Regions from separate parts of the Diaphorobacter sp. JS3051 genome, predicted to be linked through region 1. Evidence: riboswitches for the same ligand, from Rfam matches in the RefSeq annotation. Region 1 holds a riboswitch; the other holds the start of a gene.
What was found. A riboswitch is a leader RNA that binds a small molecule or an ion and turns the genes downstream of it on or off. The one in region 1 is predicted to bind glycine.

Region 1 (4,279 bases):
GGCATCCAGGTGGCGAACGCCAACATGCTGATCTCCGTGAAGGAGATGTTCGCCTCCATCAACAAGTTTCCGCTCGCAGCCATTCCGTTCTTCATCCTGGCGGGCAACCTCATGGAGACCGGCGGCATCTCGCGACGGCTCGTGGAGTTTGCCAAGAGCATCGTGGGCGGCGTGCAGGGCGGCCTGCCCATGACCTGCGTGCTCACCTGCATGATCTTCGCGGCCGTCTCAGGGTCATCGGTGGCGACCACGTTCGCCATCGGCGCCATCCTGATTCCTGCGCTCATCAAGCATGGCTACCCCACTAGTGTAGTGTTGCATTCTGTTTGGAACTTAATCGGCTATTGGCGCGGATGACCTTTTGCAGGATGTCGCGAGCGTTCTTGGTCCAGATGAACGGCTTGGGGTTGGTGTTGTGATGCGCGATGTACTCATCGATGGCCGAGACGAGTTCGGGCACGCTGGTGAACACCCCGCGGCGTAGCCGGTTCTCGGAGATGTCGCGAAAGAAGCGCTCGACCATGTTCAGCCACGATGCCGAGGTCGGCGTGAAGTGCATGTTGAATCTGGGGTGCTTGGCCAGCCACTCCTGCACAGCTGGATGCTTGTGCGTGGCGTAGTTGTCGGCGATCAGATGCAGCGTCTTGTCCTTGGGCGTCTCCCGATTGATTTGACGCAGGAACTTCAGCCACTCGATGTGGGTGTGGCGCTGCTGGCACTGGCCGATGACCTGACCGTTGAGCACGTTGAGCGCAGCGAACAAGGTGGTTGTGCCGTTGCGCTTGTAGTCGTGCGTCATGGTGGCCGCGCGCCCCTTCTTGAGCGGCAGCCCGGGCTGCGTTCGGTCCAGCGCCTGCACCTGGCTCTTTTCGTCGCAGCACAGCACCAGCGCATGCTCGGGCGGCGACATGTAAAGCCCCACGATGTCTTCGAGCTTTTGCACGAACTGCGGATCGCGCGAGACCTTGAAGCCGCGCACGATGTGAGGCTTGAGACCGTGGGCCTGCCAATGGCGCATCACGGTGCTGGCGCTGACGCCCAACTCAGCGGCCATCGTGCGCGTGCTCCAGTGCGTGGCCGCCTCGGGCTTGGTCTGTGTGGTTAGCTTCACAAGCTTGGCCACATCCACCTTCACCGGCGGTGCGCCGCGCGGCAAGTCGCGCTCGATACCTTGCAGCCCCAATTGCAGGTAGCGTTCACGCCAGCGCGCCACCTGCACGCGCCCAATGCCAAGCTGCTCGGCAATATCCTTGTTTTGCAGCCCCTGCGCGGCCAGCAGCACGATCTGGGCGCGCTGGGCCAATCTGACGCTGGTGCGCTTGGAGCGCGCCAGCCGGCTCAGCTCGCTTTCCTCTTCATCCGTCAACACAATCGTCGGGGCAACTCGCAATTTTTCACTCCAATGCAAACCGTAGTAGAGCATTGGAGCGTGGTTGCTCAATTAAGTTTCATTAAGAATCAAACACTACACTAGCTACGCGGCCGCGCTGCAAGCCACCAGTGCCGAGCTGGGTGTGATCATCCCGCCGTCCATCCCCATGATCCTGTACGGTGTGGCGGCCGAGGTGTCGATTGGCGAGCTGTTCATTGCCGGCTTCGGCCCCGGCATCCTGATCAGCGGTGCGCTGATGCTGTTCGTCTGGGTGTATTGCAAGTACAAGGGCTGGGGCAAGCATGACGGCGACGGGCGCATGCCCTTCGGCCGCGCGCTGATGCAGGCGGGCTGGGCACTGCTGATGCCAGTCATCATCCTGGGCGGCATCTACGGCGGCGTGTTCACGCCCACCGAGGCCTCTGCCGTGGCCGTGTTCTACGCGCTGGTGGTGGGCATGCTGATCTACCGCGAGATCCGCGTCGCGGACCTGTTCGCCATCCTGCGCAAGTCGGCCATCTCGTCGGCGGTGATCATGTTCATCATTGCCAATGCGGGCCTGTTTGCCTTCCTCATCACGCGCGCTGGCGTGCCGGACGCCATCGGCCGCTGGCTGCAGGAGGTGCTGCAGTCGCCCGCGCTGTTCCTGCTGGGCGTGAATGCCGCGCTGTTCGTGATCGGCATGTTCATCGAGACCAGCGCCGCCATCATCGTGCTGGCGCCGATCCTGGCGCCGGTGGCCCAGCACTTCGGCGTGGACCCGGTGCACTTCGGGCTGATCATGGTGGTGAACCTGGCGCTCGGCATGATCACGCCACCCTTCGGCGTGAACCTGTTCGCGGCGTGCACGGTGGCGCGCATCTCTCTGGATCGCATCGTCGCCCACCTGCTGCCGTTCGTGGGCGTGGTCCTGCTGTGCCTCCTGGTCATCACCTACGTGCCATCGCTTTCATTGGCCCTGCGTGATCTCGTGTACGCAAAATAGATAGAATCCGTCCCGTCAGGAGAGAGTCCGCGCCCCTCAGGGCCGGGCCGCCGAAGGCGCAGGCAGCAGCCGAACGCTCAGGCAAAAGGACTGGCGACACGCCCGCAGGGATGCGGGTGTTTCCCTTGCTGGAGAGAGGCCGCAGCAGCATGCGGCCCACCGAAGGAGCAAGCCCCGTGACATGCCATGCAGGCGGGGTGAATCTCTCAGGTAAAGCGGACAGCGGGGCAAATCGGCGATCGAGAGATCGCTCCACCATTTGCCTTCGCCCATTGCCATGTCCGCCATGTCCGACCTGCTCACCACTCCCCTCAACGCCCTGCACATCGAACTGGGCGCCCGCATGGTGCCCTTCGCCGGCTACTCCATGCCCGTGCAATACCCCATGGGCCTGATGGCCGAGCACCACCACACGCGCACGGCGGCCGGCCTGTTTGACGTGTCGCACATGGGGCAGCTCAAGCTGGTCGGCCCTGACGCCGCTGCCGCGTTCGAGACGCTGATGCCCGTGGACGTGGTCGACCTGCCCGTGGGCAAGCAGCGCTACGGCCTGCTCCTCAATGACGAGGGCGGCATCATCGACGACCTCATGTTCTTCCGCATGGCGCAGGACGAGCTCTTCGTGATCGTCAACGGCGCCTGCAAGGTGGGCGACATTGCCCACATCCAGGCGCGCATCGGCCAACGCTGCCAGGTGATTCCCATGCCCGACCAGGCCCTGCTCGCGCTGCAGGGCCCACAGGCGGCTGCGGTGCTCGCGCGTCTGGCACCAGGCGTGGACAAACTGGTGTTCATGACCGGCGGGCATTTCGACATCGCCGGGGCGCAGTGCTTCGTGACGCGCAGCGGCTACACCGGCGAGGACGGCTTCGAGATCTCGGTGCCCGCCACGCAGGCCGAGGCCCTGGCGCGCACGCTGCTGGCCCAGCCCGAGGTCAAGCCCATCGGCCTGGGCGCACGCAACTCGCTGCGTTTGGAAGCCGGCTTGTGCCTGTATGGCAACGACATCGACACCACCACCACCCCGCCCGAAGCCGGCCTGAACTGGGCCATCCAGAAGGTGCGCCGTACAGGCGGCGCGCGCGCTGGCGGTTTTCCCGGTGCCGACAAGGTGCTGGCCCAGATCGACAGCCCGGCCACCCTCACGCGCAAGCGCGTGGCCCTGGTGGCGCTGGAGCGCGTGCCCGTGCGTGAGCACACCGAGTTGCAAAACGAGTCGGGCGAGCGCATCGGCGAAGTCACCAGCGGCCTGCTGGCCCCCACTGCCGACAAGCCCATCGCCCTGGCCTACGTAATGCCCGCCCATGCCGCCCCCGGCACCCGTGTGAACGCCATGGTGCGCGGCAAGGCCGTGCCCATGGAAGTGGCTGCCACGCCCTTTGTTCCCACACGCTACTACCGCGGCTGAATTCACCACGGCGAACTGCCACCGCGCCCAGGTCAGCCCGGCTACAGTGCGGGCTGACCACTCTCAAACCTTTTCCTTCCACTTCTTCTTCCCGGAGCCCCCCATGAGCATTCAGTTTTCCAAAGACCATGAATGGATCAACGCAGCCGACCCGGCCGCGGCCGTCGTCGGCATCACCGTCCACGCGCAGGATGCGTTGGGCGATGTGGTGTTCGTGGACCTGCCCGCGGTGGGCACCACCTTTGCCCAGGGCGACGTGGCCGGTGTGGTCGAGTCCGTCAAGGCCGCTGCCGATGTCTACATGCCCGTGTCCGGCGAAATCGTCGAGGTCAACGAGGCCTTGCGCGCCGACCCGTCCCTGGCCAACTCCGACCCGCTGGGCGCCGGCTGGTTCTTCAAGGTCAAGCTCAGCGACGCCGGCCAGCTCGCCGGCCTGATGGACGAAACGGCCTATACCGCCTTCGCCCAGAACGCCTGATGCACCCGCGGCGCCGTGCACACGGCGCCGCCGCAC
Region 2 (4,279 bases), 1.4 Mb from region 1:
GGCGCTGGGTGACCATGTCGAGGTGGGCATGCGCCTGGCCTTCTGCCAGCGCAACGTCGGCGCGGCCCGTGCCGACCTGATGCGCATCTGCGCCGAGATCCGTGAGGAGCTATCGCCCCAACTCGAAGAGGCGCAGGCGCTGCCCGCCGCAGGCAGCGCGCCGCATGCCGAGCCGACGGGCGGCCGGCGCATTTGCGGTGCGCTGTATGTGAGTTGCTCGGGCCGCGGCGGGCCGCACTTCGGTGGGCCCAGCGCCGAGCTGCAGATCGTGCGCCATGCGCTGGGCGACGTGCCCCTGGCGGGCTTCTTCGCCGGCGGCGAAATCGCCGCGCACCGGCTCTATGGCTACACGGGCGTGCTGACGGTGTTCGTCGCGCCGGACGGGGCTTTATAAGCCTTTTTGGCCTCTAGCGCCCGTCCATCAAGCGCAAGCAGCTATGCAATGCATAGCGCCGTGGCGCTTGCTCAAACGCCGATGACGGCGGGGCGGGGCGCCGCAGCAGGGCGCGGCAGGCCGCAGAACGCGAAGTCCAGCTCCGGCTCCAGCCCGCTCACGATGCGCGCGATGGACTTGCCCGAGCCGCAGGCGTGGGTCCAGCCCAGCGTGCCGTGGCCGGTGTTCAGGAACAGGTTGCCGTAGCGCGTCTTGCCGATCAGCGGCACGTTGCTCGGCGTGGCGGGGCGCAGGCCGCTCCAGAACTGCGCCTGGCTCGCATCGCCCGCGCCGGGAAAGAGCTGCTCCACGCGCCGCACGATGGCTTCGCAGCGCACGGCGTTCAGTGCGCGCTCGTAGCCGTTGAGCTCGGCCGTCCCCGCGATGCGCAGCCGGTCGCCCTGCGCGCTGGTGTAGCGCGAGAAGACCAGCTTGTACTCGTCGTCCGTCAGGCTCACCTGGTAGGCGGCGGCCGTGTCGCGCACCGGCAGCGTCACCGAATAGCCCTTGGCCGGGTAGATCGGCAGGCGCAGGCCCAGGGGCTGGGCCAGCAGCGGGCTGAATGCGCCCAACGCCAGCACGTAGGCGTCGCCGCGCACGCGCTCGTAGCCGCCGGCCTCGTTGGTGACCTCCACATGGTCGATGGCGCCGCCCGCCGGGTGCAGCGCGGTGATGTGGCACCCCAGGCGGAACTGCACGCCCGCGGCCTGGGCCACGCCGGCCAGCGCGCGCGTGAACAGGTGGGCGTCGCCGGACTCGTCCTCCGCCGTGTAGGTGGCGCCCGCCAGCTGCGGCCGGACGTGGGCCAGGGCCGGCTCGATGCGCACGGCCTCGTCGGCATCCACCACGCGGCGGTGGCAGCCCAGCGCACGCATCTGCTCGGCGGGCGCCAGCGCGGCGTCGAACTCCTGGGCGCTGGTGTAGAAGTGCAGGATGCCCTGCGTGCGCTGGTCGTACTGCAGGCCCGTGTCGGTGCGCAGTTGCTGCAGCGTGCTGCGGCTGTAGCTGCCCAGGCTCACGATCTGCTCGATGTTGTGGCGCGTGCGCACGGGCGTGCATTCGCGCAGGAATTGCAGGCCCCAAAGCCACTGGCGCATGTCCGCGCGCAGACGAAACAAGAGCGGCGCATCCTCTTTGCCCAGCCACTGCAGCACCTTGAGCGGCGCGCCGGGGTTGGCCCAGGGCTCGGCGTGGCTGACCGAGATCTGGCCGCCGTTGGCGAAGCTGGTTTCCGCACCGGGCACAGCCTGCCGGTCGATGACGGTGACCTCGTGGCCGAGTTGCTGGAGGAAGTACGCAGAGGTGGTGCCGACGACGCCGGCGCCCAGAACGATCACGCGCATGGTTTACAAGCCTTTTTCAAGGTTTGCGCAGGCAGGGCGCGCGCGAGCAGCTATTGAATGAATAGCGAACAGCGGGCGCGACATGGCCTGGCTGCCGCTCCCCCTGTCCTTGGTACCTGAGAGATTCATGCCGCGCGGGACCGTGCGCGGCACTTGCTCCTTCGGTGCGCCACGGCGGGCGTGGCGGCTCTCCAGACGGCTGTGTGGGTGTGCAGTACGGAACCTGAGCGTGTATGGGAGTTTGCGCCTTCGGTGAAACGGCACATGGCCGTTTGCTCTCCTGCGCCGGCCATCGTAGCGGCGCGGGCGCGGCGTCCCCAGCGGGCTAACCCTCAGACCATGAACACGCTCTCAGGGCGGGGCGCTGCGTGCATGCTCAGGGGTAGACCGCTTCGCCCAGGTTGAGCATGAGGCGGTTGGCCCAGGCGAACAGCGCGGCGGCGTGCACCGTGTCCAGGATTTCCAGGTTGCTCAGGCCCGCGGCGCGCAGCGGCGCGATGTGCTGCGGCCTGAACGCACCGGGCGCGCGCGTGAGCGCGGCGCTGGCCTGCGCCAGGGCGCGCTCGCGGGCGTTGGTGCCGGCGCTGTCGGGGTCGGTGAAGATCTGCGCGATCACGTCGTTGCGCTTGGCCAGCTGCTCGAAGCGCTGCGCATGCACCGACGCGCAGTACACGCAGCCGTTGATGCGCGAGACCACGGTGGTGGCCACCTCGCGCTCGGCGCGCGGCAGGCCGCCAGGCGCGTACATGATGGCGTTGAACGCCTCCGAGCGCTCGGCCAGCACGCGGGGCTGGTGCGCCAGCACGAGGTAAAAGTCCGACGTGCGTGCCTTGGGGTGGCTTGCGTCCAGCACGGCGTTCTGCTCGGCGCTGGCGGTGGCGGGGTCCACCACGGGCAGCCAGGCCTTCCAGTCCAGCGTCTCGCTGGTGTAGCCGGCCAGGCGCAGCGGCTCGCCGGGCGGGGGCAGGTTGGCAGGGTGCACGAAGGGCGCTTCTGGCGTGGCGGGTGCGACCGGCGCGGCCGCAGCGCCCGCGGGGCCGAGGGCGGCCAGCGCCGCCACGCCTGCCACCAACCGCGCCTGGTAGGCCACGAAGCCGATGAGCTGCGCGAGCAGCACCACGTCCGGCGTGGCGAGGCCCGCCTGGGGCAGGGCGAGCAGGACCGCGCGGTCGGCCGCGGCGGGCTGCGTGGCCAGCAGCTGCGTGAAATGCGTGATGGCTTGCCAGCGGGCATCCGCCGCGGGGGCGGGCAGGCCGGCCAGGCGCGCGCCGTAATGGTCGGCCAGCGTTGCCACGCCGCTGGCGGCCGCCACGGCCTGGGCCACGGACAGGCGCTCGGCCAGCGCCAGGCCCCCGGGCAGTGCGGGCGCGAGCAGCAGGTCTTCGCAGGCCTGGGTGGCGGTGATGGCCTTGGCGCGCTGTTGGCGCGCGGCCTGGGCATGGGGGGCATGGCCCAGGCGGGCGAGTTGGTCGATGGTGTCGGTCATGGCGAAGGCAGGATGCGTTGGGAGGTGTCGGCGGGCGTCCATTCGTCGCCCAGCAGTTCCGGCTCGGCATAGGCCTGCAGCGCGGCGAAGTGGTGCTCCACGTCCTCGCGGTACAGCAGGCCGGCGATGCCGCTGGCCAGGCGCCGTGCGCCGTCGCTGATGGCGGGAATGTCGCCCGACACCGTGCCGTGTGACAGCGCCGCGGGGTAGCAGAAGCAGTGGATGCGGTCCAGGCCAGGGCAGGCGCCGGCGGCTTTCTCGCGGAATTCGAACACCGGGCCGAGGTCGGGCGAGTCGGACAGTTCGCGGTCTTCATCGCCGGCGGGCGGCTGGTAGCGCTCGCCCCAGGTGCGCACATGGCGCGCAAACGGCGCGAACTCGGGCTTTTGTGCCCAGTCGATCACGAAGCCCGTGGCGAGGACCAGGAAGTCGAACGCAAACGTGCCCTTGGCCGTCGCTACGTGCAGCGCGTCGCCCACCTGCGTGACGCCCTGCACCGCGCAACCGAAGTGGAAGAACGCATGGGCGTGCCGCGACACGCGCAGCGTGCTGCCGTGCGGCGGCGGCACCTGCTGCACGTTGATGTAATGGCGGATGCGCCACTTCCATGCGTCGGGCAGGTCGTGGTGCCCCTGCGTGAGGCCGGGCACGCCCGAGCCCTTGGACTTGTTCACCGTGGGCATCACCGCGCGACGCGCGATCAGGTCCACGCTGGCGGCGCCGCATTCCAGCGCCGTGCCGGCGCTGTCCATGGCGGACGAGCCCATGCCGATCACGCCCACGCGCTTGCCCTTGAGCGTGGCGTAGTCCAGCACGTCGGACGAATGCGCCCACAGGCCACCCTGTGCGGCGTGGGCCACGCCCCGCATGAAGGCAGGGACCTGCGGGCCGCCCAGGCCGTCGCGGCCCGTGGCCAGCACCACGCGGCGCGCCAGCCAGGTGGCGTGGCCGGCGGGGGCCTGCACGTCCACCGCCACCAGGCCGTCGGCGCGTGGGTGCACGGCGGTGACGGTGTGT

Region 2: another riboswitch for glycine. It lies ahead of I3K84_RS14765 (D-amino acid dehydrogenase); the one in region 1 lies ahead of gcvT (glycine cleavage system aminomethyltransferase GcvT).

What each region holds. Positions count from the first base shown of each region.
Region 1 is NZ_CP065406.1:170,412-174,690, reverse strand. It holds partial or broken gene I3K84_RS00900 (TRAP transporter large permease subunit) at 1-309, shown strand, start outside; gene I3K84_RS00895 (IS630 family transposase) at 305-1,423, opposite strand; partial or broken gene I3K84_RS00890 (TRAP transporter large permease) at 1,458-2,357, shown strand; glycine riboswitch at 2,364-2,456, shown strand; glycine riboswitch at 2,476-2,590, shown strand; gene gcvT (glycine cleavage system aminomethyltransferase GcvT) at 2,635-3,765, shown strand; gene gcvH (glycine cleavage system protein GcvH) at 3,869-4,243, shown strand.
Region 2 is NZ_CP065406.1:3,094,444-3,098,722, forward strand. It holds gene I3K84_RS14760 (FIST N-terminal domain-containing protein) at 1-394, shown strand, start outside; gene I3K84_RS14765 (D-amino acid dehydrogenase) at 466-1,776, opposite strand; glycine riboswitch at 1,870-1,981, opposite strand; gene I3K84_RS14770 (peroxidase-related enzyme) at 2,153-3,262, opposite strand; gene I3K84_RS14775 (NAD(P)-binding domain-containing protein) at 3,259-4,279, opposite strand, start outside.